2 regions of the Clostridium saccharobutylicum DSM 13864 genome follow, and region 1 is predicted to be linked to the other one. Evidence: predicted binding sites of a transcription regulator. Region 1 holds the regulator's gene; the other holds the start of a gene.
The links. The regulator NrdR, encoded in region 1, represses ribonucleotide reductase genes. The targets are predictions, from matches to a motif close to CACNANATNTNGTG.
Positions count from the first base shown of each region.

Region 2: a site for NrdR is predicted at 2,602-2,615, ahead of CLSA_RS00430 (anaerobic ribonucleoside triphosphate reductase). Genes of this name have one in related genera too.

Region 1 covers NC_022571.1:1,516,434-1,521,633, forward strand. The annotation lists gene CLSA_RS06550 (sigma-E processing peptidase SpoIIGA) at 1-718, shown strand, start outside; gene sigE (RNA polymerase sporulation sigma factor SigE) at 731-1,438, shown strand; gene sigG (RNA polymerase sporulation sigma factor SigG) at 1,521-2,294, shown strand; gene CLSA_RS06565 (YlmC/YmxH family sporulation protein) at 2,421-2,684, shown strand; gene nrdR (transcriptional regulator NrdR) at 2,757-3,206, shown strand; gene pgeF (peptidoglycan editing factor PgeF) at 3,472-4,212, shown strand; gene CLSA_RS06580 (response regulator transcription factor) at 4,225-4,926, shown strand; gene CLSA_RS06585 (sensor histidine kinase) at 4,929-5,200, shown strand, end outside.
Region 2 covers NC_022571.1:98,221-103,420, forward strand. The annotation lists gene thiT (energy-coupled thiamine transporter ThiT) at 12-686, opposite strand; TPP riboswitch at 822-922, opposite strand; gene CLSA_RS00420 (hypothetical protein) at 944-1,150, opposite strand; gene CLSA_RS00425 (DegV family protein) at 1,323-2,171, opposite strand; gene CLSA_RS00430 (anaerobic ribonucleoside triphosphate reductase) at 2,633-4,741, shown strand; gene nifV (homocitrate synthase) at 5,157-5,200, shown strand, end outside.

The sequences.
Region 1 (5,200 bases):
TAAAAGTAAATTAATTTTATTAATTACTTCTAGTTTTATTGGAGGAATGTACACAGTAGTAGTAATTGTTCCAGGGCTTTACTTTTTTAGAATTATACCTTTTGAAATATTGATAGCTTGCATAATGTTACGAATAGCATATGGAAAAACAAACTTAATAAATATGATTAAGTTATTAGGAGTATTTTTAGGAGTGACATTTATGCTTAGTGGTATATGTTTTTTATTTTCACTAAAGCAAAATATATATATATTAGGGAATACATTTGAAATACAGAAGTATTCAATTAAGTATATTATGATAGGCACAATGAGCATATATATTATCTATACTAGAATTGCTGATTATGTAAGGGAGAGAATTTTTGTTAGTAATTATAATTTTAATGTACAATTTATTATCGGTGATAAGAAATATTGTTTAAATGGTTTTTTAGATACAGGGAATGAACTTAGAGAACCAATTACAAATCTTCCATGTATTCTTATTGAAGAAAATATAATAAGTGATATAGGATTTGAAGGCAAAAATACATATTCTATACCATATAATTCAATAGGATATGGAGGTAATTTAAAAGGGATAAGAGTTAATAATATAAAAATTGAGAATAAAAATTTTGCTTATGGATTAATAGACGCAATAATATGTCCGTGTAAAGAAAAAATGAGCGGAGAAAATGAGTTTAATGCGCTATTGCCAAGAGGCATAGTATAGAGGGGGATATTTATGGAAAAACTGATTCTATTTTTCAATAGGTTACTATGTAAATTTAAAATATTTAGAAGAAAGCTATATTATGTTGGAGGAAATGATGCGCTACCACCACCATTATCAAAAGATGAGGAAGAAGAATTAGTAAACAAATTAAATAATGGAGATGAAACAATTAGAAGTATACTGATAGAAAGAAATTTAAGATTAGTAGTGTATATAGCTAGAAAATTTGAAAATACGGGAGTATATGTAGAAGATCTTATATCAGTTGGTACTATAGGTTTAATTAAAGCCGTAAATACATTTAACCCAGAAAAGAAAATTAAGCTTGCAACCTATGCATCCAGATGTATAGAAAATGAAATATTGATGTATTTAAGAAGAAACAGTAAAATAAAAGCTGAAATTTCATTTTATGAACCTTTAAATATTGATTGGGATGGAAATGAGTTACTATTATCAGATATATTGGGTACTGAAAATGATACAGTATATAATTTGATAGAAGATGAAGTTGATAAACAGTTATTGCTCATGGCATTAAAAAGTTTGAATGAGAGAGAAAAAGAAATAGTTAGACTTCGATTTGGATTAAATGGAACGAGAGAGAAAACCCAAAAAGAGGTAGCAGACATGCTTGGAATATCGCAATCTTATATATCTAGATTGGAGAAAAAAATAATTAAAAGACTAAAAAAAGAAATAAGTAGAATGATTTAGGTTGTCTTTAAGTATAAAAGTATTGCCTATCGGAAATAATGTTTAATGCAATGGATTATTACTTTCGAAGGGGTTGATACTTGTGATAATTAACAAAGTAGAAATATGTGGCGTTAATACTTCAAAACTTCCTATACTTAAAGAAAAAGAAAAAAAACAACTTCTTCTACAAATGAAGTCAGGAGATAAAAGCGCAAGAGAAACTTTTATAAAGGGGAATTTAAGATTAGTACTTAGTGTTATTCAACGTTTTAATAATAGAGGAGAAAATATTGATGATTTATTTCAAGTTGGTTGTATTGGGTTGATGAAATCTATAGATAATTTTGATTTATCACAAAATGTTAAATTTTCAACTTATGCAGTTCCAATGATAATTGGAGAGATTAGAAGATATTTAAGAGATAATAATTCTATTAGAGTAAGCAGATCGCTTAGAGATATTGCTTATAAAGCTTTGATAATGAGAGAAAAATTTATAAAGGATAATAATAAAGAACCCACTGTTTCGCAAATTGCACACGAACTCGAATTACCAAGGGAAGATGTAGTATTTGCATTAGATGCAATACAAGATCCAGTATCATTATATGAGCCAATCTACCATGATGGAGGCGATGCAATATATGTTATGGATCAGATTAGTGATTCAAAGGATACAGATGAAAGTTGGCTTGAAAACATTTCAATAAAAGAGGCAATGAAAAAACTTACAGATAGAGAAAAATTAATTTTAAATTTAAGATTCTTTAGTGGAAGAACTCAAATGGAAGTTGCAGATGAAATAGGTATATCACAAGCACAAGTTTCAAGATTAGAAAAAACTGCTTTAAAGCATATGAGAAAACATGTATAAAAATAATATGAGTAAAAGAACTGGTATTTTAAAATATCAGTTTTTTTATTTACGGAATATAGCTGGTAATTAAATTTTGTTTGTAATCATATAATAATGTTAGTTAGTATTATGGGAGGGATAAATATGGAACTTGAATTGCATTCACTTAACGCTATGAGAAACATGGAAGTAATAGATATTTTGACAGGCTCTAAAATTGGTTTTATAAAAGATTTTAAAATAGATTGTGACAAAAATAAAATACTATCATTAATTTTACCGGGAGAAATAAAATCTTGGTTCGGAAAAGAAGAGGAAAAGGAAATTTTGTGGGAGGACATAATTAAGATTGGAACAGATGTTATCTTGGTGAAAACAAAAGATGAAGGGAATGAGAACAATATATAGCCAGATTTTAAAAATATATGTATAATGTTATTAGATTATATGATATACGAAAGCAAAGAGGTGATCAATAGAATGAAATGTCCATTTTGTGGGTTTGAAGAAAGCAAAGTTGTTGATTCTAGATCAACAGATGATAATACTACAATTAGAAGAAGACGAGAATGCTTAAAATGCTCTAAACGATATACTACTTATGAAAAAATAGAGGATTTTCCTATTTTGGTAATTAAAAAAGATTTGACTAGAGAAAATTTTAATAAGGAAAAAATAATTAATGGATTAATTATTGCGTGCCAAAAAAGGCCTGTATCAAGAAAACAGATTGAAGATATGGCATATGATATTGAGAAAACAATATCAAATAGTATGCTTACAGAAATTCCATCAAAGGATATAGGCGAAATGGTTATGATTAGATTAAAGGAAGTAGACGAAATATCTTATGTAAGATTTGCATCAGTGTATAGACAATTTAAAGATATAAATACTTTCCTGGAAGAGATAAAAAATCTTATAACATAGTATAAAAGGATATTGAAAATTCTAATTCAATATCCTTTTAAATTTAAACTTTAGAGTATGTATTTATATTTATGTCTAAAAAATGTTAGATATAAGTTAAACTTTGGTTAAGAAAAGTGCTAAATCGTCAAGAGAATGTTAATATTAATATAGCAGGATAAATTTACTTGAAGTATTAAGTTCATATTTATTTAGATTAAAAATTGTATTATTTTATTATAAAAATATTAATAATACTTTTATAATAAATTTGGGAGGATATATAATGAAAAAATTAAAATTAGAATCATTAGATAGACAAAAAGATTTCACTGTGATAGATTGTAATAATTTTGAAGTTGTATTTACAAATGCTGAAATGAATAGGAGTTTTAATAGAAATACAGAAGAAGGGATAAATGAAATAAACTCTTTACAAAAAGAATTTAATGTAGATGATGTGATATATCTTAAACAAATTCATAGTGATAAGGTATTGGAGTATAAATCAAATATAGATAATATTAAAAATGAGGAAGGGGATGCAATAATAACAAATGAAAAGAACGTTATTATTGGAGTATTTACTGCTGATTGTGTACCAGTTATATTATTCGATCAAGCAAATGGTGCAGCTGCCGCAATTCATAGTGGTTGGAGAGGAACTTTTGAATCAATTACATTTAAAACCATTGAAAAAATGAAAGAAAGATTTAATACTGATGGGAAAGATATTATTGCATATATAGGACCACACATAAGAAAATGTTGTTATGAAGTATCTGAGGAATTGAAAGAAAAATTTATCCAAAAGAAAAATAACATAGAAGAAAATAATATGTTTAATGGTAGGAATCTTAATTTGGAAATTTGCATAATATCTGATTTAAAAAGAGCAGGTGTAGAAGAACATAATATAAATAGTATAGATTTATGTACGTATTGTAGTGATGATATAAAGTTACATTCATATAGAAAATCAGAAGGAGCATATGGAAGAATGTTTTCTTTTATTATTTTACGCTAAGGGGGAAGCAATGTGGCTAATGAGAAAATACTAATAGTTGATGATGAGGAACACATAGTTGAGTTATTAAAATTTAATTTGCTTAATGCTGGATATGAAGTGATTACAGCTAATAATGGAATAGATGCATTAAAAATGGCAAAAAGTGAAAATCCAAGTTTGCTTTTGTTAGATTTAATGTTGCCAGGAATAGATGGATTTGAAGTATGTAAAGAAATTAAAAGAGATAAGAATATGCAGAAAACCTCTATAATCATGTTAACAGCAAAGGGTGAAGAACTGGATAAAATATTAGGATTAGAACTTGGGGCAGATGATTATATCACAAAACCATTTTCGGTTAGAGAGTTGCTTGCGAGAGCTAAAGCAGTACTTAGAAGAACTAATACGTTTGATATAGAAGATGAGGAAGTTTACGATTCTCAAAATCTTAAAATAAATTTTGAGCGTCATGAAGTTTATGTTGATGGGAAAAAAATTGATTTAACTTTAAAAGAATTTGAACTTTTACAAATATTAGTAAAAAATAAAGGGAAAATTCTTAAAAGAGAAGTGTTATTGGATAAAATCTGGGGATATGAGTATATAGGGGAAACAAGAACTGTAGACGTTCATATTAGATACCTTAGAAAGAAAATTGAGCAAGATGACAAAAATCCCAAGTTTATTGAAACTATAAGAGGAGTAGGGTATAGGTTTAATCCTATGGATTAGTTATGAAAAATAAGATATTAGGTTTAATTATGATAACAGTTCTGTTTGTAATATTAATTTTGACATCATCATTTATTATAGAAATAAATATGCAGCAAATAAAAAATACAAAAGAGGAACTTAGAAATGTTAATAATTTAATTTCTCAATTTGGTGATAATATTGAAACTAAAATTGATGAAATGCCAAATATAAAGATTAATGATATGGGTATAAGATTAACTCTTATAGATAATGATGGAAATGTGTTGTATGATAATGAAGAAAAAAGTAC
Region 2 (5,200 bases), 1.4 Mb from region 1:
AAATTTGTACACTAACTCATGGTATTAAGTGAAGATGCGTGTATTATTCTTTCAATAGGAAGAATAGATATGATTACTAAGCATATAATGTATTCTATTCCTAGCATAGGTCCATTAATTATTAATGAATATAAAGCAGGAGACATTCCAGCGGGTGCAAGTGAACCAAAGAAAGCAACTCCAGAAATAAAATGACACAAAAATCTAACAAAAACAGCTAAGGTAACCCCAAGCCATTTTTTATTATTAAAGCATCCTGCTATACCTAATGCCATAAAGGGTAATGGATAATCAAATAAAACTTGAACTGGATGCAGAATGTATGGATCCATAATAAGTGTTATTATTCCGTAAAGAAATCCTGTTAGAAATCCTACTCTTGGTCCGTACATAAATGCTATAAGTAATATTGGAACCATGCTACCTAATGTAATACTACCACCTTGTGGAAAATGATATAATCTGAGCATTTTCAGTATTGTAGCTAAAGCCAAAGCTATGCCAATTCTAGCAATAAGTTGAGGAGTAAAGTTGATTTTTTTAACTTTAACTAATATTATGAGTAATATTACACAACCAATTAAAGTTGTAATGGATAATGGACTTGCAATTATAGCTTGAATGTTTTGTGAAAAGTTTTGGAAAAGAGTAGAAAATTGTTTGTACCAATCATTAAAAATTTGCATAAAAAAAACCTCCTTCGTGACGCTTATGGAAGAGGAATTAACAAAGTCATTATAACTAATCTTCATATAATAAATTTAAATATTAGTTTTATACTTTGGTTTAGAGACTACCAACCTATATAAATAGAAATGTAAATTCTTATAAGGTTGCTTTCCCTACGCTAGAATTAACTAGATCAGGTTTAAAGGGTTTATGAATTATCAAATCTCAGCATATAGCTCCCCCAGCACGTTACAAAATAATTTTATACATTTTACTATAAATAGTCAATTATGTTATATGTGTTAAACTTGTCGTTTTTATTATGATGGGCTATATAATTAGAAGTAATTTGATTTAAATCTGTTGAATAATGAGAAACTGGATTATTGGGCAAATTGTGAGAAGAAGTGATAGAAATAGTATCATTCATATCAATAATAATACTTTCTTTGTACGTTGAATCTAAAACAAAACCTTTCATAAAATTAAGCCTCCTTAAATCAAACAAAATGAGGTTTTACTTTGTTTATTGCATTAAAAAACTAAAACTTTCTTAAATATATGATTAACCAAAATAAAAAAAATATACATAAAAATCACCTAACTAAAAATATAATTTTTTAGTTAGGTGATTTTTATGTGTTTTTAATAAATTAATCTATATTTTCTACAATGAATCCAACAAGACCAGGGCCGGTATGAACACCAAGTGCAGGGCCAATCATTCCTCCAAGGGTACATTCCACTAAATTAGGAAGGTCTTTAATTGAATCATATAACATTTCAGCTTTATCAGGAGCATTGCCATCTAATACCCAGACTTTACATTTGTTATTTTCTAAATAAGGTTTTAACAAAGTAGCTAATCTAGATATTGATTGTTTAATTCCTCTTATTTTGCAAACTGTGTGATATATTCCATCATTACCTACAGTTATAATAGGTTTAAGATTGAGTGCATCAGCTATAGTTCCAGCAACTTTACCTATTCTACCGCCTTTTTTTAGATATTCTAATGTATCTATTGTGAAAAATACATCTATTTTATTTTTGAGCGTAGGTAATATATCTATAATTTCTTTAAAAGGTTTACCTTCTTTAATTAAATTTGCAGTTTCAAGTACTATTGCACCCTGAGACATAGTTAATGTCATAGAATCAAACACGAAAGTTTGTATTCCAGAAACATTTTCAGCTGCTAATCTTGCTGCGTTATAAGCTCCTGAAAGACCACTTGATATAGTTATTATAATTGCATGAGTATATCCAACATTTTTTGCTTCATTTAATGCATTAGTAAATCTATCAACACTAGGTAACGATGTTGTAGGAATTTCTTTTTTTAGTAACTCATAAAGCATATTTGGAGTTATATCAATACCATCGTCATATTCTTTATTGGAAAAAATAATTTTGAAAGGTAGTATTTTAATATTATTTTCCTTTGCAATATCAGCACTTATATCACAAGCACTATCTGTTATTAATGCAATTTTCTCCATCTTAATTCCTCCTAAAGCACATTAACATATTTTAATTATATCACTACTGATATTGTTATCAATGGTGATATAATTAAATTAGCATTAATTATTGTAATAAATTAAGAAACACAATATATAGTAAATTTGATTGGAAGATAAAACCTATATATTGTGTATGACACAATTTTAAATTAGTTTTTGTTAATTATTATATATAATTATAAAAAATTAATTTGGATTATGGTACCATTAGGTGCTATAAGTGTAGGAAAAGACAATAATAAGAATAGTTTGTAATAAGTCAACTATGTAATAACTGCAAAAAATAATCAAATCGAAAGCTAGATAGATATAATTGATAAGAATTAAAATATAATGCCTAAAAAATAAAAAATAAAAGACATTGCTAATGAATACCTTATACAGTATAATAGTACAGTACTAAGGATACTATATATTGTGCCATGGAGGGAATAATTATGCTATATGTTGTAAAAAGGGACGGCAGAGAGGTCGAATTTAATGCCGATAAAATAACTCAAGCTATTAAGGGCTCAGGGAATGAAATCGGTTTGATTTTAAAAGAAAGCGAAGTTCTAGATACGGTTCAAACTGTAATTACTTATATTGAATCAGAATATAAAAAGACTATAACTGTAGAACAAATACAAAATTTTGTTGAAAAAGCATTAAGAGAAGAAGGGTATAAAGATATAGCAATAGCTTATTCTTCATATAGAAAAGAAAGAACAAAAGTTAGAGAGATAAAATCAGATTTAATGAGAGCAATTCGCCAAATTGGTGTTGAAACAGATAGAGATAATGCAAATGTAGGTAACAATTTTAGTTCAAAGTTACTAAGAATAGCTTCGGAATCAAATAAGTGGAATACATTAGCTATAATGCCTAAAAATTTAGCTAAAGCTCATGAAACAGGAGATTTATATTATCATGATTTGGACAGTTATAATTTAACTGTAAATTGTCTTCATATTCCAACTAGAGAAATGCTAGAAGGTGGATTTAACACTGGATATGGAACAATTAATGCTCCTAAGAGAATAGAAACAGCTGCTGAGTTATCATGTATTTTATTACAATCAACTCAAAATGATATGTTTGGTGGTCAATCACATCCTGATTTTGATAATGACATGGGTATATTTGTAGAACCTACAAGAGAAGAAATCAGAAGAGAATTAGAAGAGTTAGATATTCCAAGAGAAAAAATAGAATCTATACTTGAAAGAAAAGTAAGAGACAAAGTTCGACAAGCAATGCAAGGCGTTGTATATAATCTTAACACAATGCATTCTAGAGCTGGTTCTCAAGTACCATTTAGTTCAATTAATATAGGTTTACCTACTAGTGCAGATGCAGCATTGGTATGTGAAGTATTTTTAATAGAATATGAAAAGGGATTAGGAAAGGGAGAACAACCAATTTTCCCAAACATAATTTTCAGAGTTAAGAGTGGAGTTAATAGAGAAGAGGATGATCCGTATTTCTATTTATATAAATTAGCATGTAGAGTTGCTGCTAAGAGAATGAATCCAACATTTATGAATATAGATGCAGATTTTAATAAAGAATATTATGATAAAGGATATGTTCCAGCAACTATGGGTTGTAGAACTTACCTTATGAAGAATATAAATGGAGAGCCAGGATGTAAAGGTAGGGGGAATATAGCGCCAACTACTATAAATCTTCCAAGAATAGGGTTACAAGCAAAAGGAAGTATAGATAAATTCTTTGAAATATTAGATGCAAGATTAAATTTATCAAAGGAATCATTAATGCATAGATATGGAGTATTAAAGAATCTAAAGGTTAAGGATTTACCATTTGTAGCTGGTCAAGGATTAATGAAGGGATCAGAAGGATTAGGCCCAGATGATTCTATTGAACCAATATTGAAACAAGGTACATGGGGAATTGGATTTATAGGACTTGCAGAAACTTTAGTAGCTCTAGTAGGTAAACATCAAGGTGAAGATGATAATGCTAGAGAATTAGGAATAAAAGTAATTGAGCATATAAGACAATATTGTGATAGATTAACAGAAGAAACTAGGTTAAATTGGAGTTGTTATGCCACTCCAGCAGAAGGTCTTTCAGGAAAGTTTATAAAGCAAGATAAAAAGATATTTGGAATAATTAAAGGTGTAACAGATAAAGATTATTATACAAATAGTTATCATGTTCCAGTAGGATATGCAATATCAATTAAAGATAAAATAGATATTGAAGCACCATATCACAAACTTTGCAATGGTGGACATATAAGCTATATTGAAGTAGATGATTCACCAGATGAACAAACAGTAATGGATATAATTAATTATGCATATAGAAATACTAATATAAGCTATATGGGTATTAATTTCCACATAAGATATTGTAGAGAATGTGGAACATATTTACATGATAATGAAGCTAAGTGCCCAAGTTGCGGAAGCACTGATATACAAGGTGTATCAAGGGTTACAGGATATTTAAGCTTGGATGAAAGATTTGGTCCAGGTAAATATCATGAAAGAGAAGATAGAATATCTCATACTGAAGGACATAAACATCATTATTAAAATAAAGTATATAATTAAAGTACTATGAAATTTGTTAATGAATTTAGCGAGTTTCATAGTACTTTAATTTTTTCTATTAAATATAATAATAATGCTGTTATTATATTTTAAATTAATGACAAAGACATCTATAAATATTGGGAAAATAATAAATTCCACAAAAACTAAATGATTTAATTATTGCAATAATTTAAAAAAAACTTGCAATAATCATGCAAAAATAACCCTGAAAGCCTATAAAATAAAGAAAGGGTGAAAGAGAAGTATGTTTTTGTTGCAAAAAATATATAATAATACTTGTCTATGAAGGTGCCAATATGATATTATAAGATTAAAGTTTAGAAAAATTGTAAGGCACATTCAAATAAATATTTTAAAAGCAATAAGTTAATAAAAATTAAGTGGGGGGATTGCAATGGCAGTTAATAATTTAGAAAGTGGTAAGAAAGTTACAATTGT